Linked DNA regions of Hyphomicrobium denitrificans ATCC 51888. Each later gene encodes a partner of the first gene's protein in a complex. Links are inferred from orthologs where the notes say so. Each region holds a gene or a part of one and is shown in the gene's direction. Other genes may lie near its edges.

Region 1 (7,171 bases):
CGACGTGGCAGTACATGCGCACGCCGATCACGCTCGACATCGCCGAGACCGTGATCCGCGATCTCGTGCAGAACCTCGAGCCGCGGCGCATCAAGATCGAGGACATCCTGCGCATCATTTCGCGCCATTACGGTGTATCGAAGGGTGATCTCTTGTCCCAGCGGCGGCACCGGTCCGTCGTCTGGCCGCGCCAGATCGGCATGTACCTCGCGAAGCACCTGACGGCCCGCTCGCTCCCTGAGATCGGGCGCCGCTTCGGTGGCCGCGATCACACGACGGTGTTGCATGCAATCCGGAAGATCGAGGGCGAAATCACGAAGAACCCGCATCTCGGCGATGAGCTCGAGGAACTGAAGCGGCTGCTCAACCATTGATCCGGCGCTGATCACACGCTGATCAAGATACCGATCGCGGCGGCCCCACGCCGCGAGTTCAACGGAGTGAGGCCGGTCCTTCCAAGCCCTCGGGAGGCCGGCCTTGCTGTTTTTGGCGCTTTGGCATGATTTGTAACGCTAAAAGGCCGCCTAGCTTGTACATCTTGGCTTGAAAAATGGGGCCCATTCGGCTCTGATCGCCACCCGTGGGCGATTCCGGTGCCAAGCCAAGTCTGGCCGCTTCCGGGCGGCTACAACATCCTTCGCGCGTGATCGTCACCGGCGGCGTGCCGATGCCGCCGCGTCACGCGCTCCCGAAATCAGAACTGAGGACAGACATGCGTCTCGAGATTGAACGTGGGGAACTCTTGAAGGCGCTGAGCCATGTCACAAGTGTCGTCGAGCGGCGGACGACCATTCCCATTCTTTCAAACATCATGCTGAAGGCATCCGGCGAGACGCTGATGTTCAAGGCGACGGACCTCGAACGCGAAGTGAGCGAGAGCGTCGGCGCGAAGGTTTCGACGCCCGGCACGCTGACGGTTCCGGCGCACGTGCTGCACGACATCGTGCGCAAGCTGCCCGACGGCGCCGAGATCGAGATGAAGCGCGACGGCGAAAAGGAGCGCCTGACCATCACGTCGGGGCATTCGCGCTTCAGCCTGCAGACGCTGTCGGCGGAAGATTTTCCGGACCTCGCCGTCGGCGAGATCGGACATGAATTCACGATCGAGGCCGGTGACCTGAAACGGCTGATCGACAAAACGCGGTTCGCGATCTCGACGGAAGAGACGCGCTATTATCTCAACGGCATCTTCCTGCACCCGGCGGAGACGGCCGGCGTAAAGACGTTGCGCGCGGTTGCGACGGACGGGCATCGTCTGGCGCAGGTCGAGCTTCCGTTGCCGAAGGGCGCGGAAGGCATGCCGGGCGTCATCGTTCCGAGGAAGACGGTGCACGAGCTTGCGCGGCTTCTCGAAGATTCGAGCGCGAAGGTGAATGTCGGTGTTTCGCAGACGAAAGTCCGGTTCGAGATCGGGCCGGTGGTGCTGACGTCGAAGCTGATCGACGGCACGTTCCCGGACTACAGCCGCGTCATTCCGCACAACAACGATAAAGAAATGAAAGTGCCGAACGCGTCGTTCAAGAGCGCCGTTGATCGCGTGTCGACGATCGCGAGCGAGCGCGGGCGGGCGGTGAAGCTCAACGTCGCGAAGGACAAGCTGATCCTGACGGTGAACAATCCGGAAGGCGGCAGCGCGACGGAGGAAATTCCGGTCGGCTACAGCGCTGGGCCGCTGGAGATCGGGTTCAACGCGCGCTATCTGCTCGACATCGCCGATCAGCTTGAAAGCGAAGACGCGCGGTTTCTGCTCGCCGATCCCGGCTCGCCGACCATGGTTCGCGATGGCGGCGACGGCAACGCGCTTTACGTTCTTATGCCGATGCGGGTTTAGGTCAGTTGTGGGATTCCCCTCCCCTCGACGGGGAGGGGTTAGGGGTGGGGTGACGGCGAGATCAATCGGGATTGAAACTCAATTGGTCAACGATCGTGCTCGTGTGCTTCGGAATAATGCTACGGCTGCGGAGCGAAGGCTTTGGTATCGGCTGCGGCAACTGAGGGCGTCAGGGCAGAAGTTTCGCAGACAAGTTCCGATCGATCACTTCATTGTCGATTTTGCCTGCTTGTCGCACCGCCTAATCGTTGAAGTCGATGGCGCGACACACTCCGCTGAAGCTGAGATTGCGAGCGACGTCCATCGTCAGCGCTATCTTGAAAGCCAAGGATTCATGGTGCTGCGCTTCAACAATATGGACGTCGCAACAAACATCGACGGCGTGATGGAAAGTATTGTCGGCGTTCTCAGCACTTTGGCAAGGGAAGCTTCCCCCACCCCTAACCCCTCCCCGCAAGGGGGAGGGGAATTGCTGCCGGCGCGTGGGAAGTGAGTGTGGGACGCGAATACTCGAACGCACTCTGGGTTGAGCGGCTGCAGCTCACGAATTTCCGCAGCTATGCGGCGGCAAATGTTGCGACGGATGCCGGGCCGCAGGTGATCGTCGGGGCGAACGGGTCGGGCAAGACCAATCTTCTTGAAGCGCTGTCGTTGTTGTCGCCGGGGCAAGGGCTCAGGCGCGTGCCGTTCAGCGATCTCGTGCGGTCTGGCGGCGACGGTGGTTTCGCGGTTGCGGCGCGTGCGCATACGCTTGCGGGTGCGACGGATATCGGAACGGGATTGCGTGCGACGACGGTGCGGTCTCTCTCGGGAGATGACGATCTTCTCTCCTCTCCTTCGACGGGGAGGGGTCAAGATCCAGGCGGGGTCTCCGATCGATCGCGCGTCGATACCCCCGCCCCTAACCCCTCCCCGCAAGGGGGAGGGGAACCGTTCGGATTTTCCGATGAGAGTTTGGCGCGCAACGCGCAGCGCGGCGGCGGTCGAGCAGCGGAGCGAGCGCCGTCCGAACGGGGGCGGATCGTGCGCATCGATGGCACGGCGCAATCGGGATCGGGTGTGCTCGCCGATTATCTCGAAATCGTCTGGGTGACGCCGGCGATGGATGGGCTTTTTACGGGGCCGGGATCGGAGCGGCGGCGCTTTCTCGATCGGCTGATCCTTTGTTTCGATCACGGCTATCGCACGATCGCCGGACGTTTCGAACGCGCGATGACGAGCCGAAACCGGCTACTCGCGGATGGCGTGCGCGACGACTCGCAGCTTTCGGGCTTCGAGCGCGTGATGGCGGAAACGGGCGTCGCCGTTGCGGCGGCGCGTCTCGAAGCCGTCGCTGCGATGGCGCAAATTGTCGGTAAGCGGCGCGAGCGCGATCCCAATTCCGCATTCCCGTGGTCGTCGTTCCGGCTGGAAGGCAGCATCGAAGATAGCTTGCAGCGCCTTTCGGCGGTCGAGGCAGAAGATCTCTACGCGCAGACGCTCCGGCAAACGAGGGAACGCGATCGTGCCGCGTCGCGGACGCTCGACGGACCGCATCGTTCCGACCTCATCGTCGAGCACGGGCCGAAGGGACTTGCGGCGCGGCATTGCTCGACGGGAGAGCAGAAAGCTCTGCTGCTCGGCCTCGTTCTGGCGCATGCTGAGCTTTTGACCGAGCGCCAGGAAGGCGCGGCGCCGATCCTGCTGCTCGATGAAATCACGGCGCATCTCGATGCCGACCGGCGCGCGGCGCTGTTCGACGAAATCCTGCATCTCGGGGCGCAGGCGTGGATGACCGGCACGGACAAAAATGCCTTCGAGGCGCTTGCCGGCCGGGCGCGTTTCTGGGCGGTTCAGGAGGGTAAAATCGCAGTTTCGGAATAAGTTGTCGGCGAGGGACAAACGGTCACACGCAAGACAATGAAAACAATACGCTTTTTTAAGCCGCAAAGAATCGATTTCATGCGGTGTTTCAAGGGGTTTTGTGGTATGAAATGGGTCTCATTTCCCTCCCTTGAGAAAAGCAAAAAATGACCGCTCAACCGCTGAAAAAAATGCCCGAGCCTGACGATTACGGCGCGGACAGCATCAAGATGCTGAAGGGGCTCGACGCGGTTCGCAAACGTCCCGGCATGTACATCGGCGACACCGACGACGGGTCGGGTTTGCACCACATGATTTACGAGGTCGTCGATAACGGTATCGACGAAGTTCTCGCGGGTCATGCGAAGAGCTGCGAGGTGACGCTCAACCCTGATGGCTCGTGCACCGTGCGCGACGACGGGCGTGGGATTCCGACCGGCATCAAGAGGGATGACGACCAGGACCCGAAGCGTTCGGCCGCGGAGATCGTGTTCACCGAGCTGCACGCTGGCGGAAAGTTCGACCAGAACTCCTACAAAGTTTCCGGCGGTCTGCACGGCGTTGGCGTGTCGGTCGTCAATGCGCTGTCGTCGTGGCTCAAGTGCCGGATCTGGCGCGACGGCAAGGAGCACTTCGTCGAATTCAACAACGGCAACACGGTTGCGCCGCTGAAGGTCGTCGGCGATGCGAATGGTGAGCGCGGTACGGAAGTTTCGTTTCTGCCGAGCACCGAGACGTTTCACAACGTCACCGAATTCGATTTCGCGACGCTCGAGCATCGCTTGCGCGAACTGGCGTTCCTGAACTCAGGCGCTAAGATCGTTCTGACGGATGCGCGTCATGCCGACGTGAAGCGGCAGGAGTTCGTCTACGAAGGCGGCACGGCAGCTTTCGTGCGCTATCTCGATCGTTCGAAGTCGTCTGCGCTTCCCGATCCGATCATGATTTTGGGTGAGAAGGACGGCATCACCGTCGAGGCGGCTCTGTGGTGGAACGATACCTACCACGAGACGGTGCTGTGCTTCACGAACAACATTCCGCAGCGGGACGGCGGCACGCATCTCGCCGGTTTCCGCAGCGCGCTGACACGTATCGTCAATAAGTACGCGGAAGAAACCGGTCTCGCCAAAAAAGAGAAGGTTTCGCTTTCGGGTGATGATGCGCGCGAAGGTCTGACCTGCGTTCTGTCGGTGAAAGTACCCGATCCGAAGTTCTCGTCTCAGACGAAGGACAAGCTGGTTTCGTCCGAAGTGAAGCCGGTCGTCGAGTCGGCGGTCGGCGATCAGCTCGGCGCGTGGTTCGAAGAGCATCCGAAAGAAGCGAAGGTGATCGTCGGCAAGATCGTCGAGGCGGCGCTCGCGCGTGAAGCGGCGCGCAAGGCCCGCGATCTGACGCGGCGCAAGGGTGCGCTTGATGGTCTCCGCCTGCCAGGCGGGCTTGCGGAATGCCAGGATCGCGACGCGTCGAAGACGGAAGTTTTCATCGTCGAGGGCGACTCGGCAGGCGGTTCGGCGAAGCAGGGCCGCAAGCGCGAGTTTCAGGCGGTGCTGCCGATCCGAGGTAAAATCCTGAACGTCGAGCGGGCTCGCACCGACAAGATGCTCTCCTCGGAACAGGTGACGAATATTATTGCGGCGCTGGGCACAGGTATCGGGCGCGACGAGTTCAAGCTCGACAAGCTGCGGTATCACAAGGTCATCATCATGACCGACGCCGACGTCGACGGCGCGCATATTCGAACGCTGCTGCTGACGTTTTTCTACCGGCAGATGCCGGAGCTCGTCGACAAGGGGCACGTCTACATCGCGCAGCCGCCGCTCTACAAAGTCGCGCGCGGCAAGGCGCAATCGTATCTCAAGGACGAAAGGGCACTCGAAGATTATCTCATCGATCAGGGCCTTGTGGACGCGGTTCTGGTGACCGGCAGCGGCACGGAGCGCGCGGGCCGAGATCTTCGCGACATCGTCGAGCAGGCGCGGCAGATTTCGGGCGGCATCAACGGGCTGCATTCGCGTTACAACCGCAATGTCGTCGAGCAGGGTGCGATCGGCGGTATTTTCAATCCCGCGTATCTGCAGTCGGCGACGGAAGCGAACGCCGCGGCGGCGCGCGTCGCAAAGCGTCTCGACGACGTTTCGGAAGAAATGGAGACCGGCTGGGAAGGCCGCTTCGGCAACGACGGCTTTGTGTTCAAGCGCGAGGTTCGCGGCGTGACGGAGGTGCACTTCCTCGATCGCGCGCTGTTGGGTTCGCTCGACGCGCGGCGCTTGAACGAACGTCACGCGCATCTCGTCGAAGTCTACGACAAGCCCGCGAAGCTGAAGCGCAAGGACAAGGTCGAGGCCGTGCTCGGGCCGCGTTCGCTCCTCACCGCCGTGTACGAAACGGGTCGCAAGGGCATTGAGCTTCAGCGCTACAAAGGTTTGGGCGAAATGAATCCCGAGCAGCTTTGGGAAACGACGCTTGATCCGGATGTTCGTACGTTGCTGCAAGTGAAGGTCGGCGATCTCGCAGAGGCGGATGAAATTTTCGCCAAGCTGATGGGCGACGTTGTCGAGCCGCGGCGCGAATTCATCCAGGAAAACGCGCTCAACGTGTCGAACCTGGACGTGTGAGGCCGTGTCGCGACGGATGGTTCAACAGGAATTGTAACCGAACCGTCGTGCCGGGTTTATGCCGTCTTGGCTCGGGATGGCCGATCGGCGGTTGTCTTCCGGCGCGGTCCATCGAAAAAAGTGCTGGTGCTTCGCTGGTGGCTCGACGCCGACCGGCTGGAGCCGGGACAATGGTTCAACGGCCGCATCTATGAGCGGCGTTGCGATCTCTCTCCCGATGGCGATCTGCTGATCTATTTCGCGGCCAAGTGGCAGGCGCCGTTCGAAACTTGGACGGCTGTCAGCCGCACGCCGTATTTGACCGCGCTCGCGCTCTGGCCGAAAGGCGATGCGTGGGGCGGCGGCGGTCTGTTCGAGACGCCGCGCGTCATCGGGCTCAACCATCTCGAAATCAAATCGCCGGTCATCCCGGGAGCACGTAAGCCTGGCTGGCATCCGCTTGGAGATGAGCCCGTGAAGCTGCCGGGTTTCGAAGTGCGCCGCTGGAGCGAGGAAGCCGCAGGTCGTGGCGAAGACAATCCGGTGCATCATGAGCGGATCACGCGCGACGGCTGGATTTTCGTCAGTGAGGGCGATGCCGGGCCGTACCGGCAATCGGGCTACGCGTGGCTGTTCAATTCGCCCGAGATTTACGATCGTCCGTCGCCGGTGAACGGGCTCGTTCTCAGGCGATTTCTGCGCGCCATCTATAAGAAGAATGGCCCGTGGTACGTCGAAGACTTCGAGGTGCTTCGCGACGGCGCACGGGTCCGCTTCATTGAGAATTGCTCTTGGGCGGATTGGCAGAAGAACGGCGATCTACTGTTCGCGCTCGACGGCAAGCTTTATCGGCTCGCGACTGCGAAGGTGCAGGAACCGGCGCAGATCCCGATCGAGAATGCGA
Region 2 (5,047 bases), 1.8 Mb from region 1 along the record:
GGAGTTTCGCGCTCGGTCTTTTCCGAAGACGACTACGGCGTCAGCTCGAGCCCTCGCGTGACCGCCAGCCGCAACGTCCCGAAAGGCGGCGGCAGATACAAGCTTGGCTCGCCCTACAAGGTCGCTGGCCGCTGGTACGTGCCGCACGAAAATCCCAATTACGTCGAGAGCGGCGTCGCTTCGTGGTACGGCGACGACTTTCACGGCCGCAAGACGGCGAACGGCGAAGTCTTCGATGCCCACGCCTTGACCGCCGCGCATCCGACGATGCCGCTGCCGAGCTATGCGCTCGTGACCAATCTGGACAATGGCAAACGCGTGCTCGTCCGCGTCAACGACCGCGGGCCCTATGTGAAAGACCGCATCATCGATCTGTCCTATGCCTCGGCAAAGGAATTGGGCTACCTCAATCACGGCCGCGCCCGCGTCAAGGTGCAGTATGCCGGACGCGCGCCGCTGAACGGCAACGACAGCCGTGAGCGCCAGTATCTCGCCGAGCAGCAGTCGGGACGCGGGAATTCTTTCCCGCCCGTCGCGCAGGCATCGAACCGCTATGACGCGCCTCCGTCATACAGAAACGCGCCACCGCAGTACGAGAACGCTCGTCCAGCTTATGCCTCCGCCTCGCCGCCTGCACCCGCGCAATGGTCGCCGATTGGCTACAGAAACGGGCTGACGGGGAAGCCGTCGCCGCCGGCACGACGCGACTACGCGAACCGACCGCTTGAAACAGCGAGTTTCGAAGATCAGCGCATGTCGCTGACGGCACCGCCGGCCGCCGTTCGGCCGTTCGCGCCGGCACGGACGTACGTGCAAGTCGGACTTTTCAGCGAGCGTTCGAACGCGGAACGTCTGCGCCGTGAGCTTGGGACGCTGGGGCCGATCGAAGTCGCGCCCGTGCAAACCGCTGATGGAATGCAGGTCTATCGCGTGCGCATGGGACCGTTCTCGCCGGACGCTGCGGGTCGGACGCAAAATCAGATTGCGGCCTACGGTGTCACGAACAGCGCAATCGTCACGGATTAGTGGGCGGAGCGGCCGCTGGCGTTGACCAGGACGCCCCCGGATTGGATACTGAAGCTCGTCGCAAAATGCTGCTTGAAGAAGAGCAGTCGAAAGCGAGTTTGCAGACCGATGTTGATCCAAGCCTGCGCCCGGGTTCTTGTCTCGGCGCTCATCGCGATCTCTGTCTTGACGGCGGTAGGTCCAGAAGCGAATCCGGCGCTCGCCGCCGAGGCTGCTTTCACGTCGAAAGCTCCGCGCGCCATTCTGATCGATGCAGCGACTGGCGCGACGCTGTTTCAGCAGCACGCCGATGAGCCCGCGCCGCCCGCCAGCATGAGCAAGCTGATGACGCTTGCCGTGCTGTTCCGCGCGATGAAGGAAGGGCGCATTCAGAAGACCGACGAGTTCACGATGAGCGTCAACGCCTGGCGGAACGGCGGCGCGCCGTCCGGAACCTCGGCGATGATGGTTCCGGTCAATACCAAGGTCACGGTCGACGAACTCATTCAGGGCATCGTCATACAGTCGGGCAACGACGCGGCCATGTGCGTCGCCGAAGGCATGGCAGGCTCGATACCCGCGTTTGCGCGCATGATGAACGACGAAGCGAAACGCATCGGCCTGACGAAATCGACATTCACGAACGCCAGCGGCCTGCCCGATCCGCAGCAGGTGATGAGCGCGCGCGATCTCGCTGTCCTGGCGCGCTACATCATCGATGAGTATCCGGACTACTATCCGGTCTTCGCGCAGAAGGAATTCCTCTACCGCAAGCACCGCTTCATCAATCGCAATCCGCTGCTGTTTCAGAACATCGGCGCCGACGGATTGAAGACGGGACACACAGCGGCCGCGGGCTTCGGCCTCGTCGGATCGGCGGTGCAGGATGGCAAGCGCCTGATCGTCGTCGTCAGCGGTTTGGAAAAAGCGGACCAGCGCAAGGAGGAAGCCGTCAAGCTTCTGAACTGGGGTTTCAATTCGTTCAACACCGTGCGGCTCTACGATGCGAATGAAGTCATCGGTCAGGCGCGTGTCTGGGGCGGCAAGGTCTGGTATGTGCCGCTCGCGGCCAATGCCGATGTGACATTCACCGTGCCGAAATTCCCCGCCAATCAGAAGATCTCGGCCGAGATCGTCTATAAGGCGCCGCTGAAACCGCCGGTGAAGAAGGGCGATCAGGTCGCGACGCTGAAACTGTCGAGTTCGACGAGCGCGTCAAACGAACTGCCGCTCTATGCCACGGAGGACGTCCAAAAAGGCGGCATCGTGCGCGAAGGTCTCGATTCCCTCGTTCTGATGGCATTGCGCCGTTTGGCGTTCTAGAGTACGCGCGAGGCAGTGAGGCGAGGCCCATGAAGCGCGGAAAATTCATCACGTTCGAAGGCGGCGAGGGCGTCGGCAAATCCACCCAGGCAAAGCGCCTGGCGGAACGCCTTGAGCGTGCAGGCGTGCCGGTCATCATAACGCGTGAGCCGGGCGGCACGCCGGTCGGCGAGGATGTGCGCGACCTCATCATGAAGGATCGCCCGACCGATCCCATGACCGAGCTTCTGCTGTTCGCGGCAGCACGCGCCGAGCATGTGACGTCTGTGATCCGTCCCGCGCTCGACGATGGCACGTGGGTCATTTCCGATCGCTTCATCGATTCAACACGAGTCTATCAAGGCAAGCGCTACGGTCTCGAGCCCGAGCTGATTTCACTTCTCGAGCGCTATACGGTCTCGCCCGATTTCCCCGATCTGACCCTGATCCTCGATCTGCCGGCGACCGAGGGCGTCGAGCGCGCGCAGAACCGCGGCACGCTTTCGCGCTACGACGCCGAGCGCATCGAAACGCACGAAGTCCTGCGCAAGGGCTTTCTCGAAATCGCGACCAGCGAACCGAAGCGCTGCGTGCTGATTGACGCGAGCCTGCCGGTTTCGAGCGTCGAGACCGCCGTCTGGCAAGCCGTATCGGCGCATCTGCTCGTCGAGGCGCGCTGATGGCGCGCGCGGCATTGATCGCCGACGCCGAACCACTGCCAGAGGCCGACCGGCTCGACGATTTTCCGCATCCGCGCGAGACGCTTTCGCTCATCGGTCACGACGCGGCGCTGTCGATGCTGACCGACACGCTCGCAGGCGGGCGCATGCACCACGCCTGGCTGCTCGCAGGGCCTAAGGGCATCGGCAAGGCGACGCTCGCGTATCAGTTCGCGAAGATCGCGTTGGCGCGACCCGAGGAACGCGATCTCTTCGGACAGGGCATGAGCATCGAGCCCAATTCGCCGACCGACCGGCAGATCCGCGCACTGTCGCATCCGGGCCTGCTCGTCATCCGCCGCACCTACGATCCGAAGACAAAGCGGTTCTCGCAAACGATCCCTGTCGATGAGGTGCGCCGCCTCAAAACCTTCCTCGCCTTGAGCGCGGAATCGCAAGGCTGGCGCGTCGTCATCGTCGACAGCGCCGACGACATGAACGCGAACGCCGCCAACGCGCTGCTGAAGTCGCTCGAAGAGCCGCCGCCGCGCACGATCTTTCTCGTCGTCACGTCGGCGCCGGGACGGCTGCTGCCGACGATACGGTCGAGATGCCGGATCGCGGTCTTGTCACCGCTCTCGGAAGCCGATCTGAAGCGCGGCGCGGCGCAGGCTCTGACGAGCGCCGGGAAGCCCGTCCCCGAGGCCCATGATTGGGAGCCGCTGCTTCCGCTGGCCCAAGGCAGTGTCGGCCGCGCCCTGACGCTGCTCGGTGGCGGCGGATTGGCGCTCCAAGCCCGCATCGACGCCATCCTGAACGGCCTGCCGAAGCTCGACGCCAAAGCCGTGCACGCCCTCGGCGACGACCTGCAGGCAGCCGCCCAGGAGCGCAAATTCGAGCTATTCTTCGAGCTTTACCAGGCAACCATCGCCCGGCTCATCTCCGTCCAGGCGACAGGGAAGGGCCCGGAGCGCGACATCGCTCTCGCAGGCCGGTTGATCGGACCCGCACGCCTTGCCACATTCGCCGAGCTATGGGAAACAACGGCCCGCGACAAGGCGGATACGTCTGCCCTGAACCTTGACCGCAAATCGCTCATTCTCGGAAGTTTCGCGCGTCTTGAGGCCGCGAGCCGCGGCTGAGCGGAAGCCTTTGCCGCGCCCAAAGACGATCGACAAGGAAGCTCACCCGTTGCGCGAAAAATTCTACATCACGACGGCCATTTCCTACCCCAACGGCGTGCCGCACATTGGCCACGCCTACGAGGCCATCGCAACCGACGTCATCGCACGCTTCGAACGCCTCGACGGCAAGGACGTCTTCTTCCTGACGGGCACCGACGAGCACGGCCTCAAGATGAAGCAGACGGCCGAGCGCGAAGGCGTCACGCCGCGCGAACTCGCCGACCGCAATTCGGCGCGCTTCATCGAGATGGTGAAGACGCTCGGCCTCTCGAACGACGATTTCATCCGCACGACGGAACAGCGCCACTACGATGCCTGCGCCGAACTCTGGCGCCGCATGGAGAAGGCGGGCGACATCTTCAAGCGTCCGTATGGCGGCTGGTACTCGGTTCGCGACGAAACCTATTACAAGGAGTCCGAGACCGAGGTCCGCGAGGGCCAGCGCTTCGCGACCGCAACCGGAACGCCCGTCGAGTGGAACGAGGAAGAAACCTACTTCTTCCGCCTGTCGGCGTATCAGGACAAGCTTCTCGCGCACTACGAGGCCAATCCGGACTTCATCCTGCCCGCCGAACGGCGCAACGAGGTCGTCAGCTTCGTCAAGATGGGGCTCGAGGATCTGTCGATCTCGCGCACGACGCTCGACTGGGGCATCCCGGTGCCCGACGCGCCGGGGCACGTGATGTACGTCTGGATCGACGCGCTGAACAACTACGTGACCGCGACCGGGCTATTGACCGATCCGCAGGGCTCGCGCGCGCATTACTGGCCCGCCAACGTACACGTCATCGGCAAGGATATCGTGCGCTTTCACGCCGTCTATTGGCCAGCCTTCCTGATGAGCGCGGGACTGCCTCTGCCGAAGCGCGTCTTCAGCCACGGGTTCGTGCTGAACAA

The links.
Region 2: the proteins of dnaN (region 1) and HDEN_RS08505 are in contact, whole or in part, in a cryo-EM structure (PDB 8GIZ), measured with the Escherichia coli proteins. The link is inferred for Hyphomicrobium denitrificans ATCC 51888 from one-to-one orthologs.

The regions. Positions count from the first base shown.
Region 1 is NC_014313.1:1,768-8,938, forward strand. The notes cover bases 1-2,771. They hold dnaN (DNA polymerase III subunit beta), read left to right. Parts: upstream 1-712; coding sequence 713-1,831; downstream 1,832-2,771. Other genes in these bases: dnaA (chromosomal replication initiator protein DnaA), read left to right, coding at 1-374; HDEN_RS00025 (endonuclease domain-containing protein), read left to right, coding at 1,881-2,324; HDEN_RS00030 (DNA replication/repair protein RecF), read left to right, coding at 2,327-2,771. Outside these bases: more of HDEN_RS00030, read left to right, coding at 2,772-3,694; gyrB (DNA topoisomerase (ATP-hydrolyzing) subunit B), read left to right, coding at 3,841-6,288; HDEN_RS00040 (hypothetical protein), read left to right, coding at 6,415-7,171. UniProt on the Escherichia coli protein: Confers DNA tethering and processivity to DNA polymerases and other proteins. Acts as a clamp, forming a ring around DNA (a reaction catalyzed by the clamp-loading complex) which diffuses in an ATP-independent manner freely and bidirectionally along dsDNA.
Region 2 is NC_014313.1:1,762,723-1,767,769, reverse strand. Bases 2,115-5,047 are described here. They hold HDEN_RS08505 (DNA polymerase III subunit delta'), read left to right. Parts: upstream 2,115-2,986; coding sequence 2,987-4,108; downstream 4,109-5,047. Other genes in these bases: metG (methionine--tRNA ligase), read left to right, coding at 4,158-5,047; tmk (dTMP kinase), read left to right, coding at 2,358-2,987; HDEN_RS08515 (D-alanyl-D-alanine carboxypeptidase family protein), read left to right, coding at 2,115-2,328. Also shown: HDEN_RS08520 (septal ring lytic transglycosylase RlpA family protein), read left to right, coding at 1-1,026; more of HDEN_RS08515, read left to right, coding at 1,135-2,114. UniProt on the Escherichia coli protein: Part of the beta sliding clamp loading complex, which hydrolyzes ATP to load the beta clamp onto primed DNA to form the DNA replication pre-initiation complex.